3 regions of the Arthrobacter sp. TmtSoilC51 genome follow, and region 3 is predicted to be linked to each of the others. Evidence: riboswitches for the same ligand, from Rfam matches in the RefSeq annotation. Region 3 holds a riboswitch; each other region holds the start of a gene.
What was found. Region 3 has a riboswitch for thiamine pyrophosphate ahead of ACZ5G6_RS14430 (bifunctional hydroxymethylpyrimidine kinase/phosphomethylpyrimidine kinase). Riboswitches for the same ligand answer to the same signal wherever they lie in the genome.

Region 1: another riboswitch for thiamine pyrophosphate. It lies ahead of ACZ5G6_RS20885 (ECF transporter S component); the one in region 3 lies ahead of ACZ5G6_RS14430 (bifunctional hydroxymethylpyrimidine kinase/phosphomethylpyrimidine kinase).
Region 2: another riboswitch for thiamine pyrophosphate. It lies ahead of ACZ5G6_RS16475 (FAD-dependent oxidoreductase); the one in region 3 lies ahead of ACZ5G6_RS14430 (bifunctional hydroxymethylpyrimidine kinase/phosphomethylpyrimidine kinase).

What each region holds. Positions count from the first base shown of each region.
Region 1 covers NZ_AP035877.1:4,572,110-4,577,643, forward strand. The annotation lists gene ACZ5G6_RS20875 (energy-coupling factor transporter transmembrane component T family protein) at 1-247, opposite strand, end outside; gene ACZ5G6_RS20880 (ABC transporter ATP-binding protein) at 244-1,842, opposite strand; gene ACZ5G6_RS20885 (ECF transporter S component) at 1,842-2,462, opposite strand; TPP riboswitch at 2,543-2,679, opposite strand; gene ACZ5G6_RS20890 (NUDIX hydrolase) at 2,883-3,560, shown strand; gene ACZ5G6_RS20895 (DUF4235 domain-containing protein) at 3,597-3,857, shown strand; gene mnhG (monovalent cation/H(+) antiporter subunit G) at 3,854-4,234, opposite strand; gene ACZ5G6_RS20905 (MrpF/PhaF family protein) at 4,224-4,502, opposite strand; gene ACZ5G6_RS20910 (Na+/H+ antiporter subunit E) at 4,499-5,065, opposite strand; gene ACZ5G6_RS20915 (Na+/H+ antiporter subunit D) at 5,062-5,534, opposite strand, start outside.
Region 2 covers NZ_AP035877.1:3,616,100-3,621,633, reverse strand. The annotation lists gene ACZ5G6_RS16490 (RNB domain-containing ribonuclease) at 1-341, opposite strand, end outside; gene ACZ5G6_RS16485 (ferritin-like fold-containing protein) at 383-1,051, shown strand; gene thiE (thiamine phosphate synthase) at 1,094-1,777, opposite strand; TPP riboswitch at 1,805-1,922, shown strand; gene ACZ5G6_RS16475 (FAD-dependent oxidoreductase) at 1,915-3,201, shown strand; gene thiS (sulfur carrier protein ThiS) at 3,198-3,434, shown strand; gene ACZ5G6_RS16465 (thiazole synthase) at 3,439-4,236, shown strand; gene ACZ5G6_RS16460 (4a-hydroxytetrahydrobiopterin dehydratase) at 4,251-4,586, shown strand; gene ACZ5G6_RS16455 (cytochrome c-type biogenesis protein) at 4,661-4,963, opposite strand; gene ACZ5G6_RS16450 (DUF3107 domain-containing protein) at 4,998-5,222, opposite strand; gene ACZ5G6_RS16445 (TetR/AcrR family transcriptional regulator) at 5,273-5,534, opposite strand, start outside.
Region 3 covers NZ_AP035877.1:3,167,133-3,172,666, forward strand. The annotation lists gene ACZ5G6_RS14430 (bifunctional hydroxymethylpyrimidine kinase/phosphomethylpyrimidine kinase) at 1-1,499, opposite strand, end outside; TPP riboswitch at 1,491-1,589, opposite strand; gene ACZ5G6_RS14435 (Rne/Rng family ribonuclease) at 1,733-4,933, opposite strand; gene ACZ5G6_RS14440 (vitamin K epoxide reductase family protein) at 5,414-5,534, shown strand, end outside.

The DNA of each region.
Region 1 (5,534 bases), 1.4 Mb from region 3:
TTGCGGTACTCCAACCGCCAATCGCCGCCGCGATGATGAGAGGCCATGCCCGTTGCCACAGGAGCCGCAGCGTGAGCCCAGCCAAGGGGAACAGAGCCAGCTCGGCGACGAGTGCCGTGGAAGCGGATACCCAGTCGATCGACAACGCCAGAACCAGCGAAATAAGAAATACGGAGACGAACTTAATCAAGGGGTTGGCGCGGGTGAGGAGGGCATGGTTGCCGCGGAGGTTCAGGGCGTCCCTCATGCTGCACCGGCTTCCTGGCGGGCTTCCTCGCCGTGCGGGTCCGGGAGCACTTGCGTCACCGGATCCAGCCGCAGCTCCGTACCGCCAAGGACCGCGCTGAATTCCTCATCGTGAGTCACAGAGACAACGGCAGTTCCGGCGTCAAGGAGTTCCGACAGGAACGATGCCAGTTCGGCCCAGGTATTGGCGTCCTGGCCGAACGTTGGCTCGTCCAGCACCAGCACTTTCGGGTGGGCTGCAAGCACCGTGGCCACGGACAGCCTGCGTTTCTCGCCGCCGGACAAGGTGTAGGGGTTCGCGTCCACCAAATGCGTAAGCCGCAAACGCTCCAGCAATTCATCCACGCGTTCTTCACCATGTCCCAGATGTTTTGGCCCGAACATCAGCTCATCCAGGACATTGCCCGTGACGAACTGGTGCTCCGGTTCCTGGAACACAGTGCCAATGCGCGAAATCAGCTGATCCGCCTTCCACTTGAAGGGATCGATTCCAGCTCCCTCGGAAAGTTCGACGGCGGCACTCACCTTGCCGTCCACGGGCGCCAAAAGGCCGGCCAACGTGAGCGCAAAGGTGGACTTGCCGGCACCGTTGGGCCCGGTGATGGTGAGCGCCTGGCCGGACCTCACTTGAGCAGTGATGCCCGACTGCACGGGAACGGGCCGGATGGTTCTGAAGCCGCGACGGCCGGGCTTCTCGCGGGAAACAGCCAGGTCCTGTGCCACGAGGAGGAGCTGCGCGGTGGATTCATGGCCGTCCAATTCCTGAGCTGTGGTCCTGCGGGCGCGAGTGGCTGGAACGTATCCCGGCACCCACACTCCCGCTGCCATCAACATGGTGCGGGCTTCGGAGAGAACCTGATCCGGTGGGCCATCCAGAAGTACGCCGCCTCCCGCCGAGCCGGGCTGGAGGACTACGATCCTGTCCACCAGGTCCTTCCAAACGGACACACGGTGTTCCACAACAACCAACGTGGCGCCGGTCTTGTCCAGGCAGCGCTGCACGGCGTCCCGAACCTCAAGGACTCCAGCAGGATCCAGGTTGGCCGTAGGTTCGTCCAGCAGGATCAGCCCGGGCCGCATCGCCAGGATGCCAGCCAACGCAAGGCGCTGCTTCTGCCCCCCGGAGAGCGCTGCCGTGGGATGGTCCAGGGGCAGGCCGCCGCCAGCAGCGGTGCGCAACCCGACGTCGTCGAGCGCTTCATGGACGCGCGCCCATATCTCCCCGCGCGGGACGGCCAGGTTCTCGGCGCCGAACGCGACGTCGTCGCCCACCCGGGAGAGCACCACTTGGGTTTCCGGATCCTGCTGCATCAGACCGGCGCGGCCACGCTGTTCACGGGGAACAACGCCGTCGATCAACAGCGAGCCGGACTCGTCTGAATCGTCTTCCTCGTCACCCAACACGCCGGCAAGGGCATGCAGCAACGTCGACTTGCCAGCGCCTGAAGGACCCAGCAGCAGCACACGCTCGCCGGGCTCGATCCGGAGATCGAGGTCCTGGATGGCGGGCGCGGAACGGCCCGCATGCCGCCATCCCCACCCTTGGGCGGTAATGGCGGCAGGGCGGACCTGGTTGCTGCTTTCTTTCGCAGGCATTAGTTGAAGACTGGCTCCGAAGCAGCCTTGCGCGACGCGAAGGAGCTTAGGACGCCGGTCTTGGCCAGCCCGCGCGTGGCAACCCAGGACAGTGCGCCGGCGATGATCGCACCGGACAGCGTAGTGAAGGCGATGTAGGCCAACTTGTCGATTGCTTCGTAGGCGATGTTCCAGCCCCAGGGCAGGAAGGAATCGTTGAGACCGCAGAAGAGTCCGGAGCCCGCGCCTGCAAGGAGTGCAGTGGACAGGTTGAACTTCTTGTACCGGAACGCGGCGAAGACGAGTTCAGCTCCGAGCCCCTGCAGGACACCGGAGATGAGGACGGTGGTGCCGTACTGGGAACCCATGATGAGTTCACCGGTGGCGGCGACGGCTTCGCAGAACAGGGCTGCGCCCGGTTTGCGGATGATGAGCATGCCCAGGACAGCCGGGATCATCCAACCACCGGCGATCAAACCGGTGAGCGGCGGATACGTGACGTTCATGGGGATGGATACGATTGCGGCGCCCTGGGACCAGGCCCAGAAGATCACGCCGCCGGCGATGGCAATCAATGCTGCCACCACGATGTCTACAACACGCCAGCTATAACTGGTCTTCTTCACGCTTGCCGTGGTCATTTTTTCTGCCTCCTGAGGTTACAGGAGGGGAAAGTGCTCCCCGGAACCTCCCGGCCGGCTTTCGCCGTCCGGATCCGGACACTCTGAGAAGCTCGACTCCCTTGCGCCGGTACTAACCGGATCAGGTTCGAGGGTCTGCGGCTGTCCGCACTCTCAGCGCCCTCGCGTCTCCTGCATCTCTGCAAGGTCCGACGGCGGCGCTCCCCTGTCGTTATTAATCTGCCCTTATGGGCGTGGTTCAGTTTACACCTGTGGGTGTTCGGGGGCTCCTTGGGCTGGTCATAAAGCGGTTGGCTCCCCGACTCCTGCGTTGCGGGGCCCGTTCTGCGCCCCATTCGCCCGCCTTGGCACGCACGCCAGGCCCCACAACCAGACCTGAGAGAATGATCGAGCAGAATCGACGCGGCAAAGGGGCATTTCATGACCGACCTTCCCATTACGGACAAGCAAGTTCCCCAACCCCGCCTGGCTGCGAGCGTTATCCTGCTCCGCGATGCCCCGGGCGGGCTTGAGGCCTTCGTCCAGCACAGGGTAGCCACCATGGATTTCGCTGCCGGAATGGTGGTCTTTCCGGGAGGTCGCGTTGATGCCGCAGACCAGGATGGCTGGGATTATCCGGCTGAATTGCTCCAACGGCATGCCGCAGACTGGCACCTGAGCTCCATCGCCGTCAATCCCGAACAGGCCCCGGCAAAGTCAGGCATGGTTCTCACCGCTGCTTTGCGCGAGGTTTGGGAGGAGGCCGGACTTGGCCTTGAGCCGTCGGACTTACGCCCTTGGGCCAACTGGGTCACGCCCACGGACATGCCCAAGCGCTTCGATACGTACTTCTATGTGGCCAAGCCTGCTCCGGACGCACAGCCCCAGCATCAGACCACTGAAGCGTGGCAATCACTCTGGATGCCCGTGGACGGGATTCTGACAGCCGAGGCCGCCGGTAACTTGCAACTGATGCCACCCACGTATTACCTGCTCAAGGAAATTGCCGGTCTCGGAACCGTGGATGCTGTCTGGTCAGCCGACCACGCCGTTGTTCCTGTCCTGGCCCCACGAGGTTCCATGGCAGCTTTCCTCAAGGAACGGGAAACCCGCCGCTAGTCCCAAGCCGCCAGGATCTGAGGCTAGGCTGGGGGCATGAACCTCTTTTTCAAGCTGCTGGGTGCCGGAGTAAGCCTGGGGGCCGGATTCGTCGGCACCAAATTGGTCAACAAGGGTTGGGAAAAGGCCACCGGCAACAAGCCGCCCAAGGGCAACGATGACATGGAAACGAGCCTCCGCTCAGCCTTGTCCTTCGCTCTGATTTCGGCCTTCGTCAGTACGCTCATCCAGGTTTTCGCGAGCCGTGGCACCCAGCGTGCAATCGCCCGGTTCGCCAAGACGCACGACATCGTCTAGGTAGAATCGTCGCCTGCCGCCCTTTGGACAACTGCTTCAAGCTCATCCTTGGTGAGCAGTTCACGGTGCCCGTGCTTGGTGCGGTAACCGGAGCGGCCCACCATGTGCGCCGAGACAGGAACCGTAAGCAGCTGGAAGATCCAGGCCACAAGCAGGACAGGCCACACCCACCAGGTTCGCATCTGGAGGCCGATCGCGGCCAGCAGCAGGAACAAGCCCAGCACCTGGGGCTTGGTTGCCGCGTGCATGCGGCTCATGAGGTCGGGGAACCGCAGAAGGCCAACGGCTGCCCCGAGCGACATCAGGGCACCCACCACCAGGAACACAGCCGTCACAGCATCAATGACGGCATCCACACCGCTCGCTTCAGGACTCATTGCTGTGATCCCTCCGGTCCGCTACGAACCGGGCAAATGTCACAGAGCCTATGAAACCGATCACCGCGAGAGCCACCAGCAACACCAGGTTGTTCAGATGCCGGTTCATCGCCATGTCGATTGCCAGTGCGGCCCCAAGGATGGCCAGCAGGACATCCGACGCCAAAACGCGGTCCAACAAGGACGGGCCGATCGCGATGCGGACGATCGCTCCCACCGCGGCCAAGCTCAGGATCACTGCAGTGACCACAAGGACGAGTTCCTTCACGACGCTGCCCCTTCCATGCCCGGATGCGATTCGGCTTTGAGCGCATCGAGTTCTTCGCGCGTTCCCATGATCCGGATCAGCGCCGCCTCGATGTCTTGTACTTCCCGGCGGATCTTGTCGATATCAGCATCCTCGTAAATATTGAGCGCGTGCAGGTACAGCGTGGACGTCGAGCGGTCCACTTCCACCACCAGCGAGCCCGGGATCAGGGAAATAACGTGGCCGGTGGCCGTCACCATGAGGTCCGAATGGCTGCGCAACGGAACAGCGACGACGGCGCTGCGTACTTTGGGCCCTTTTGCCACGGCCAGGTAGAGGACCAGGAAGCTCGCTGCCGCCACTTTGCCCAGGAAAACCAGGGCGAACGAAAGGGCGCGCAGCACATTGAACCTGCCGCTGAGCTCCACCGGCGGAAGGTAGAAGAACTTGGCCACCAGCACGGCAATGAGTGCGCCGAACAGCAGGTTGCCTGGGCTGAAGTCCCGCCACAGGGCGCCCCAGACGATGACCAGCCATACCAGCAGCGGCAGTTCAGTGCGGAAGGAGATCGGTTTACGGCTCACTTGGCGGCCCCCGGCTGAGCCACGGGTGGTACCTCCGCGGAGTCTCCCAGGACTGAGTGGATGTAGGCCGTGCGGTCCAGCATGATTTCCGCCGAGCCGTCCGCCAAATGGAAGAGTGGGCCGGCAAAGACCGTGAGCGCGACACCGAAGGCCACAAGGCCCGCGGTGGAGCCCACCATTGTCCGGGGGAGAACTCCCACGTTGCCTGGCGTCAGAAGCACGGGGTCGGGGTACTCTGCGTCCTCCGGCTTGCGCCAAAATGCCCTGTTCCAAACACGGGCTATTGCCAGCAACGTCAGGAGGCTGGTGACCACGCCGCCCACCACCAAAACGATGGCCAGCGGCGTCCCCAATGCCACACCCGCCTGAAGGAGCCCGAGTTTACCGAGGAAGCCGGAGAAGGGCGGGATGCCAGCGAGGTTCATTGCCGGGACGAAGAACAGCAAGGCAAGGAGTGGCGAGAGCTTGG
Region 2 (5,534 bases), 450 kb from region 3:
GTTTGCCCCCGGTGCCGGGTTTCTGCATCCAACGCCCCGCCTGGAGCAACAAAGGATGGCACGTCGGCGATTGCATAGAGGACTCTGTAACCGTCACCGGCACGTTCAATGAACACCGCCTGGTCCAGGTCAGTGGACGTGGCTGGATCAATGGTCACGAACGGAATGTCCCGGAGGTCACGTTCCGGCAGTGTATGGTTTTCTACCGCCTTCCGGGCTTCCGCTACGGCCTCGGCCGGGTATTCACCAGGGAGCTCCAGCTCGGTCCGGAGGGCAGCAAATGCCTCGGCGAGCTGGTCCGACGAGTCGTCGACGTTGGGCGAAATCCGATGATGTGACACGAAAATCAGGTTAGCCCGAAATCGCTGGATAGTCTTGGACCATGAGCACTTCCCCGGACGACAATGCTCGCGTCCAGCGCCTCGCCTCCGAGCTGCTGGGAGCCATGGCCTATGGCGAGCTCTCGGCGTTTGGCCGGCTGTCTTTCGACTCCCGGTACGCTCCCACCCTGCATGACAGGGCAGTGCTGGCAAAGATCGCAGTTGGCGCATACGGAAACTTTGCCTTGATCAGCACGCGGTTATCGGAGATGGGACTCGATGCCGAGGATGCCATGCTTCCGTTCCAGCGCTCCTTTGACCACTTCCACGAGCGAACAAAGCCAGCGGACTGGTTTGAATCAGTCATGAAGGCCTATGTGATCGACACAGTGTCGTCGGACTTCTACCGGATGGTGGCTTCGTTCCTTGACGCCGGGACGCAACTCTTTGTCCAGAAGGTTGCCTCCGCCGACCAAGCCACGGAAGTACTCCGCGTCCTCCTGCGCCGGGCGCTGGCTGATGACCCGCGCCTCGCGTCGCGACTCGCTTTGTGGGGCCGGCGCCTCGTCGGAGAAGCGCTGACCCAAGCCCAACGTGTCGGCCTGGAACATCCTCACTTGGGCCCAATGCTCAAGGGCGAAGGGGATTCGCGGGCGGCAGTCAAGGCGCTCACCGCCGAGCTTGCCGAACGGCACGGACGGCGGATGTCCGGGCTCGGGCTCACGGCTTAGGCATATTTCGCTTTCGCGCCGCGGCCAACCGGGTGCCGATACCTAAGCGGCGTCGAGCGCTTCCAGCAGCGTCTTGGCCGCCGCCGTCGGGTCCTGCGCCTCGGTGATGGCCCGCACGACGACGATCCGGCTCGCTCCCGCGGCAACCACCTGTTCAACGTTGGTGAGGTCGATGCCGCCGATAGCGAACCAGGGGAGGAGCACGCCACCCACAGTCTCCTCGTCTGCGCGCTTTACGGCTTCCGCGGCATATGTGACCAGATCCAGCCCGACTGCTTCGCGGCCTGGCTTCGTGGGTGTCGCCCATACTGGACCAACGCAGAAATAATCCAGCCCACTGCGGCCCGGGGAGGCCTCTATGGCCGCGTCAACCTGGTCCGGTGTGTGGGTGGACAGGCCGATGACGGTCTGGTCGTGGAGGAGGTGCCGTGCTGCGCGTAATGGGATGTCTTTTTGGCCGATATGGAACACAGGAGCCCCGGAAATACTGGCAACATCGGCACGGTCGTTGACGGCCCACAGCCTTCCGTGCCGGCGGGCAACGTTGTGCAGGACCTCCAGGACCTCCAGCTCCTCGGCGGCCTCGAGCGTCTTGTCGCGAAGCTGGATGATGTCGACGCCGCCCTCAAACGCGGCGTCGACGAAGTCTTCAAAATCGCCCTGCCGCTTGCGGGCATCGGTGCACAAATAGAGACGGGCAGTGGTGTGGACATCATGCTGGGTCATGGAAACCAGAGTAGTTCCTCTAAACTGGGCACGTACTGCGGGAGCCGTGACAGCGTCATATGACCGTCCGGCTGAGAGGGCTTCAGCGCCGACCGCTTGACCTGATCCGGCTAATACCGGCGTAGGGAAGGAAACGCATGGCAGAATCCGGCCAAAACCCTCTGCAGGCGGATGTTGCGGTCATCGGTGGCGGCATCATTGGCCTTGGCATCGCCCACGAAGCCCGCCGACACGGCCGCTCGGTGGTCCTTATTGATCCCGCACCGGCAGCGGGCGCGACGTTCGCCGCTGCCGGGATGCTCGCTCCTGTGAGTGAACTTCACTACCAGGAGGAAGACCTCCTGGAACTCATGCTGGAGTCCTCTCATTTGTGGCCGGCTTTTGTCCGGAGCCTGCCCGGCGACGAATCAGCCACCGGATACCGCACGACGTCGACAATCGCCGTTGGCGCCGATGCTGCCGACCGCCGCGCGCTGGCAGACCTCCGCACAGTCCAGCAGGCCGCAGGGCTTCAGGTAGAGCCTTTGTCCTTGCGGCAAGCGCGCGAGCGTGAGCCCCTGCTCAGCCCACAGATTTCCAGCGCCTTCGACATCCCGGCGGACCATCAAGTGGACCCACGGATGCTTGCACGATGCCTCATGGAAGGGCTGGCAGGCCACAGTCGAAGTGACGCAACGTGGGTTTCCGGAGCGGAGGACGGTTTCGCGCTGCCGTTCCCAGCGTCCCGTTTGCTGTGGGACGGGGACCGCGTCTGCGGAGTCGAGCTCGATCCGGGCGCCGGATCCGGCGACGGGCGCGTCGTTTTGGCGTCAGAGACCGTGGTCGCCTGCGGGCTGGATGCGGCAAGGCTAGGCAATCTCCCCGAGGGTCTCAGCCTGCCCGTGCGGCCGGTCTATGGCGACATCCTCAGGCTGCGCGTTCCCGAACACCTCCAGCCGCTCCTCACATCCACCATCCGGGGCATGGTGCGCGGAGTGCCGGTGTACATCGTCCCCCGGGCCGACGGAACGGTGGTGATTGGAGCTACCCAGCGCGAGGACGGACTATCCGCGTCCACCAACGCAGTGTCCGCCGGAGGCGTCTATCAACTCCTGCGTGATGCCCAAGTGTTGGTTCCTGCCGTGGCGGAGCTGGAACTGTTGGAAGCCACAGCCCGCGCACGGCCCGGCACTCCGGACAACGCACCGCTCCTTGGACGCGTCGCTGGACCCAGCGGCAACATCGAGGGTTTGGTGATCGCAACCGGCTTCTTCCGCCATGGCGTTCTATTGACGCCCATCGCCGCAAAGATCGTGGGCGGGCTGATAACCGGTTCCTCCGATCCACGCTGGTCAATCTTCCGGCCCGACCGCTTTGCGGCGAACGCAGGCCAACGGACTCCAACCCCCGCAGCTGCACAATCTCCCACCAAGGAAACAGTATGAATATCAAACTCAACGGCTCCGATCATGCCGTGGCGGACGATGCATCCGTCAGCACGCTCGTCAGCGCCATTACAGGCCGCACCCTGGACCACCGCGGACAGGCAGCCGACGGCGGCAAGCTGGGTGTCGCCGTCGCACGTAATTCGGAGGTTGTGCCGCGCAGCCAATGGGCCGCGACGGCGCTCGCCGATGGAGACGAACTCGAACTCGTAACAGCAGTCCAGGGAGGCTGAAGACATGACAGCAGCAAAAACTGACATTCGCACAGACGGCTTGGTGATCGACGGCGTCGAAATCGGCTCCCGCCTGATCATGGGTACAGGTGGTGCGCCGAGCCTGGACGGCTTGGGAGCAGCTCTTCTGGCCTCAGGAACGGAACTGACAACTGTGGCAATGCGCCGGTACTCGCCAGCCGAGACAGGGTCGTTGTTCCAGCTCCTGGTGGACCACAACATCCGGGTCCTGCCCAACACGGCTGGCTGTTTTACTGCCAAAGACGCTGTGATGACCGCGGAGCTCGCCCGGGAGGCGCTGGAGACAGACTGGGTGAAGTTGGAAGTCATTGCCGATGAACACACGCTTCTTCCGGACGCGGTGGAACTCGTGGAGGCAACCGAACAGCTGGTGAACCGCGGCTTCAAGGTTTTCGCCTACACCAATGACGACCCCGTCCTGGCGCTGCGCTTGGAAAACCTGGGTGCCACAGCAGTCATGCCCCTCGGCTCGCCTATTGGAACGGGGCTTGGCATCCTGAACCCGCATAACATCGAACTGATCGTGTCCCGGGCTTCTGTTCCGGTAGTGCTCGACGCCGGCATTGGAACTGCCTCGGATGCCGCGCTTGCCATGGAGTTGGGCTGCGACGCTGTCCTGCTGGCGACGGCAGTGACCCGTGCGCAGAACCCGGTCCAGATGGGCGAGGCCTTCAAACACGCAGTGATCGCCGGTAGGCTTGCCAAACAGTCCGGCCGGATTCCGCGGCGGGAGCATGCGCTCGCGTCCTCGGCGATGGAAGGCCGGGCAGAGTTCCTCTAGGCAAGGGAGCAGTTATGGCCGGCAAGGAAGGGCAATTGCCTCAAGCCGAGGTGGAAGCCGCCCTCAAGGACCTCCCCGGCTGGAAGTACCAGGACGGTCTGGTGACCGTCTTCAAAACCTCGACGGCAGCCGACGCCTTGGCGCTTATCGCCGCGGTGGGCCGGATCGCCGAAGAACAGAACCACCATCCGGACTTGGAATGGCGCTACAACCGCGTCTTTCTCCGCTACGTCTCCCACGATGCCGGCGACAGCGTGACGGAACGCGACGTCGCCGCTGCCGCTGCCGTGAGCGAGGCAGCAGCCGCGTCCGGTGCCCTGGCGCAGCCGGATCGCTACCCGGAAGCTTGAACGAGCTGGAAAGTTAAACGGCGCTGGTCGTCACCTATGGGTGACGACCAGTGCCGTATAAGAGCGGGGAGCGTCTAGAGCCTCAGAGCTTTGGTGAGGGCGGCGGTGTCATGCTGGGTGCGCTTACGGCCCAGATAGACCACAACGGCAATCGCGATGGCCGTCCCCAAAACGATAGGGAGGATCCACGGGATCCAGGTGAGCCCGGGCTGGTAACCGAACCCAGCCATGATGAAAGCTATCCAGCCCAGCACGCCGACGGTCGCCGAGACGCCCGCTGGCAATGCAATGCCGTACTTACCGTGTCGCTTGTCATTTGCCCACACGATGAATCCTGTAGCGATGGTGGCAAGCACCACCACAACGAGTGAAAGCATGGAGACTCCTTAGCGGCCGCTGCCAGTGGGAACGCTAGAGGGCGCCGAAACCGACGCGGCGGACTTCCTCGGCACCAATTTCAACGTAGCCCAGCGCATTTCCGGGAACGATGATCTGGCGGCCCTTCTCATCCGTGAACCGCAGATCCGAACCCTTGGAGATGGCCTCTCCGACGATCTTGGCTACAGCATCAGCATCGAGTGCGGATTCGAACACGATTTCACGGCCAACATTCTGAATGCCGATCTTTACTTCCACAGCAAGGCCTCCAAGCCAATCAAGTTTTAAGTCAGTCCTCTATTTGTAGCCTAGGACTCTTTGGGGAATCGACTGATTCCGCGCCAAGCTAAACGATAGATCAGATCACTGGCTACATCGAGGTCGAGATTTCCATCGGTTTCGAGCCAGTAGCGGGCGCTGACCTGCGCCATTCCTGCCAGTCCGCGGCCTAGGAGCTGTGCTTCCAAAGGGGGAAGCTTGGTGTCCTCGGCGATGACGTGGGCCACTGCGTCGGCGAACGTTTTGTTGAAAGTCTCCAAGCGCGAGCTGACATCGGGGTCGTTAATGAGG
Region 3 (5,534 bases):
AAGGCCTCAACCATGGCCTCGCGTTCCTGCGCAGAGGCTCTGAGGGCAGCTGCGTCCGTAAGGTCGATCGCTTTCCGGGTTGCGGCAGCAAACTCCTCGTCGGCGTACGTCTTCAACCAGTCGGCGTACGGGTGGTCGCCGGGTGCGCCTGCATCCACGTACGCTGCGTGAAGTTGCCGGCCTACCTCCGCGTACAGCCAGTAGCAGGGCAGGATTGCCGCCAGCAACACGGCGTAACTGCCCGAAGCGGAGGTGGACAGGAGGTGGTCCACGTACGACTTGGTCACGGGTCCGGTCTGCGTCGTAGCCGGGCGCGTGCTCAGCCAGTTCCGATGAAGCTCGGACTCGACCTCAAGGCAGGTCTGCGATGCCTTGGCCCAGAAAAGCTGCTCTTCCTCCGTGGGGGCCAGTGCACCGGCGCGGGCCAAAACGCGGGAATAGCCGTTGAGGTAGATGGCATCCTGGGCGAGGTAGTAGTTGAACTCGGGCTCCGGGAGCCCCCCGGACTGCAGGCCCTGGATGAAGGCCAGGCCGTAAATTCCGTCCAATTCCGGTGTGGCTTCCGCCCACAGCCGCGCGGCAAAATCGCCGGACTGGCCAGCGGGATCCAGCGTTGGCTCCAAATGGTGGAAGTGATGGATGGGCCCACTGCCCCTGCCCACCTCGAGCCCGTCGGCCGCAGAGAGGGCCTGCAGCAGCCACGGCTTAACCTCCCGGAGGGACGCTTCCCAGTCACCTCTGCGGGCCTGCACCGTGGCCAATGCCGAGGAGAGTGAACAGCCCGTTCCGTGGCTGTTCCTGGTATCCACGCGGGGACCAGCCACTTCGATGACGTCCTGACGCAGCAAGCCGCTCGTATTGACCAGGGCATCAGGACATTCCGTTCCCGCCAAATGGCCGCCCTTCACCAACACGGTGGTTCCACAGTCGGCAGCCAGACGCTTGCCTTGGTCAAGCGCGGTGGCCCAGTCCAGGGCTTCAGGCTCGCCCAACAACATGGCCAGTTCGGGAAGGTTGGGGGTGACGAGATCCGCCAAGGGCAGGAGGCTGCGCAGCGCGCTTTCGGCGGTCTCGCGCAGAAGACGGTCGCCACTGGTGGCCACCATCACCGGGTCAAGGACCACGACGGCGGGACGCACCTCTTCGAGCCAGCTGCGGACTTCGTGGATGACAGAGGCGTCACCCAACATCCCGATCTTGACGGCATCAATCTCAATGTCGCTGCTGATGGCGTCCAGTTGCTGGCGCAGGAATTCCACGGGCGGAACATGGACTGCACTGACACCAAGGGTGTTCTGCGCAGTCAGCGCCGTGATGGCAGCCATTCCATAACCACCGTGTGCAGCAATGCTCTTCAGGTCTGCCTGGATTCCGGCGCCTCCGGACGGATCCGAGCCGGCAATGCTAAGCACGCGCGGATGTTGCCGGCCAGGCACGGGGCCGCCAACGCTACCAGCGGGGTAAAGGGGGTAGACAGGGGAACTCGGCAATGAAGTCATGATGGACATCCCTTCGCCGGTGCTAACCGGACAGGTTCAACGGGTCTGGATCTCAGCCTGGCCCAGCGCCCGGCACCCCGTGTCAGTTTCCTAGCGTAGCCGGGAAGTCCAGCCGTCCGGGAACCGGGCAGCTTCGGTGAATGGATGTGACCGCCAGCGACAAAGAGTCCCGCAGTATCCGACGAAATCGGATGCTGCGGGACTCTTTCACTACGTGGTCAGCGCTGACGTGCTTACAACTCGGAAGCTGGAACTCCCACGCCGAGGATGATGGGCTCGTCAGCTGCCTTCTTTTTGGCAGGCTCTTCCGCTACCGGCGCCTTGGCCTCATGGGCCGTTCCACCTGCGGCCGCGGCAGTTACCTCGTGGTGTTCCACGCTGGTTTCGTTTGCGGCTCCCTGTGCCCTGCTCGCGCTGCGGTTCCTTCGGCCTCGACCGCCACGCGAACGCGTAGAACGATCGGGCTGATCGCCTGTGGCCGCAGCGCTGGCCGCGGAGGCAGTCGCAGGGGAAGCTTCGGAAGCCGTATCCGTGACCACTTCCTCCGCAGCCGGTGCAGCACCAAGGTGCGAGAATGCTTCCGCCAGCAGGTCCAGGCTCATGGCCGGCTTGCCCGCAGATGGTTCCTCGTGGTGTTCCACAAATGGAAGCGCCACTTCTTCGCCGCCGAAGCGCAAAACAGGCGTGGACCGTGCTTCCCGAACCGTTGCTTCATGGCTGGCGGCATCTCCTGCGGCCTGGCCCCCGGCATCGCCGGTTGCAGCATCAGGCACGGATTCGGCAGTGTGGCCGTGCTGGCCCGCAGCGCGGGCTTGCTCCTCCGCGCGGTGAACTTCGTCGTCGTGCAAGTGGGCGGCATGCGCCGCAGCGGCGATGGTGGCAAGTGCTGCCCTGGTCGCCTCGGCCTTCGCCTGGCGAACGGGGTCAACGGACTCCTTGGCAGTCGCCGTAATTACTGGGGTGGCAGCAGTGCTGTGAGCGGAGACTGGTTCCTCGGCAATTGCCGGTCCCCCACCTTTCCCACGGCGACGCTTGCGTTCAGTCCGGGCAGCAGGCTGCTGGGGTTCTGTGTGTGGACGGTGGTGCTCGGCGGCAACTACGTTGGCGCGTCGGTGCTCCACGGGCTCATCATGCGTGACGACACCGCGTCCGGCGCAGTGCTCGCACTGCTCACCGAACACTTCAAGCAGGCCTGTGCCCATGCGCTTGCGCGTCATCTGCACCAGGCCAAGCGACGTCACTTCAGCAACTTGGTGCTTGGTGCGGTCACGGCCCAGGCATTCAACCAATCGGCGAAGCACCAGGTCACGGTTCGATTCGAGGACCATGTCGATGAAGTCGATGACGATGATGCCGCCGATGTCGCGCAGCCGCAGCTGGCGAACTACTTCCTCGGCTGCTTCAAGGTTGTTCTTGGTGACGGTTTCTTCCAGGTTTCCACCGCTGCCGGTGAACTTACCCGTGTTGACGTCCACCACGGTCATCGCCTCGGTGCGGTCGATGACAAGGGAACCGCCGGACGGCAGGAAGACCTTGCGCTCCAGGGCCTTGTGGATCTGTTCGTCGATCCGCCAGGCAGCAAAAATGTCCTGGTCCTTGGTCCACTTCTCAAGGCGGCCCACCAAATCGGGAGCAACATACGTGACGTAAGCCTCAATGGTGTCCCACGCGTCGTCGCCGGAGACGATCAGCTTGGAGAAGTCCTCGTTGAAGACATCCCGGACCACCTTGATGGTGAGGTCAGGTTCTCCATAAAGCAGTTCGGGGGCCAGCACCTTGGTGGAGGACGCCTGGCCTTCAATGCCTTCCCACTGGGCGCGCAAACGGTTGATGTCGTGCGTCAGTTCTTCCTCGGAGGCACCTTCAGCGGCCGTGCGCACAATCACGCCGGCGTTCTCAGGCAAGCGGTCCTTGAGGATGCGCTTGAGGCGGTTGCGTTCGACGTCGGGCAGTTTGCGCGAGATGCCGGTCATGGAACCGCCCGGAACATACACAAGGTAGCGGCCGGGGAGCGAAATCTGGCTCGTAAGGCGGGCGCCCTTGTGGCCGACGGGGTCCTTGGTGACCTGCACCAGAACGGAATCGCCGGACTTGAGGGCGTTCTCGATCCGGCGCGGCTGTCCCTCAAGGTTGACGGCGTCCCAGTTCACTTCGCCGGCGTAGAGCACAGCGTTGCGCCCGCGGCCGATATCCACGAAGGCAGCTTCCATGGACGGCAGCACGTTCTGAACCTTGCCCAAGTAGACGTTGCCGATCAGTGAATCCTGCTGGGTCTTGGACACGAAGTGCTCAGCAAGCACACCGTCTTCCAAAACAGCGATCTGGATTCTGTCGTCGCGCTGGCGAACGATCATTTGGCGGTCAACGGACTCGCGGCGTGCCAGGAACTCAGCCTCTGTAATGACCTGCCGCCGGCGTCCAGTCTCCCGGGACTCGCGACGACGCTGCTTCTTGGCCTCAAGCCTGGTGGAACCCTTGACGCTGGTAACACGATTTGACGGGGCGGTCTCAGTGATCGGGCGGGGCGCGCGGACGCGGGTCACCGTGTTGGGCGGGTCATCGTCAGAACCGCCGGTCAGTTCGAGATCCTGGTCACCACGGCGGCGACGACGACGCCGCCGCGACGTAACACCTTCTTCGAGGGCCTCCGTCGCGGGAGCTTCGTCGTCCTCGGACTCGCCGCCGTCTTCGGCTTCATTTTCTTCGCGTTCGGTTCCGCGACGGCCACGGCGCCCACGGCTCCGACGACGGCGGCGGCTACCGGCGTCTTCAAGCTCGCCTTCCGGTGCGGCCTCGGCCGTTTCTTCGGCTTCTTCGTCCTTGTCCTCGACGGCGGGGCGTGCCACGGTGCTGAGATCAGGGGCCTGGAAGATCATGGACGTAATGGAGACTGGCTCCAGGAACAACGATGTTGAACCTGGAGCGGACTCCTCAGCAGCTTCGGCCTCTTCCTCAACAGGAGCGTCGCCCTCCACAGGGACGTCGCTCTGGGTAGCCAGCGCAGGCTGGGACGCAGCATCCGGCGTTGTGTTTTCTTCAGCGGGAGCCGCTTCGGAGGCAGGCGCCTCTGCGGGGCCCGTTGCCTCAACGACCTTGGGCTTGGTGGTCCGACGACGACGGACCGGCTTTTCGGGGGCAGGTTCGGCTTCCGGTTCCGGCTGGGATGCAGCCCCGGCCTGGTCATCAAAACCGGGGAGGGGTTCTGCAGCCTCCGTTGTCTTGCGCGCGCGGCTACGACGCGCCGGCGCCTTGACAGGCGTTTCTGTCGGTTCCGTCGCGGCTGCTGCTTCAGTACCGGCAACTGCCTCAGTGCTGGCGGCTTCAGCCTCTTTGGGCGCAGCCTTGCGCCGTGTCCGCGTGGTTTTCTTGGGCGCTTCCGCAGTTTCCGCGGGAGCTGCCTCGTCATTAACGGCTACAACCTGGTCATTATCCATATGTGGCAACACTCCTGCCCCAGCGACACCGCCACATCCGGCGCCCAGTGGGGCAAATATTTGTCAAAACCCTCAGGCGTTGACAGAAGTCGGTAGTATTCCTTCCGGTTCGCACCATCATTGGGGTGCGGCAGCCCTGGAAGGCCGGTGGCTTTGCTCTGAAACCCGTTGTTCTGCTGCCACAACCAGGTGCCGTCCATTGTCATGGCGGGCATACCGAGGATCACGTGATCCGGGCAGGCCCTGCTCATACTGGCGGTCTTGGGAACAAGTCACCGGACCGGATTCCGAATGTGGATCGGCTTCCAGCCATGTTCATTCTCTCACACCCCCGCACATTCGAAGGGTAGGGGGCTGTGTCGCACAGTGGGGAAAGTGGTGGTGCAAGCTGGGGGCCGCGTCCAGCCTCCGGCGTTACAATCCTGACAAGAACCGTTACCGGCCTTGCCGGGTCACTTGTCGAAAAGGATTGCGTCCGCGATGCCAAGCACCGCCAGGGGAAACCTGGCCAACCAAGCCTCCACCCCCGTGGAGGACACCTCCACCAAGGCAGGGCTGCTGCCCAAAGCAGTCCGCGACAAGCCGTTCGCCTGGCTCCTGC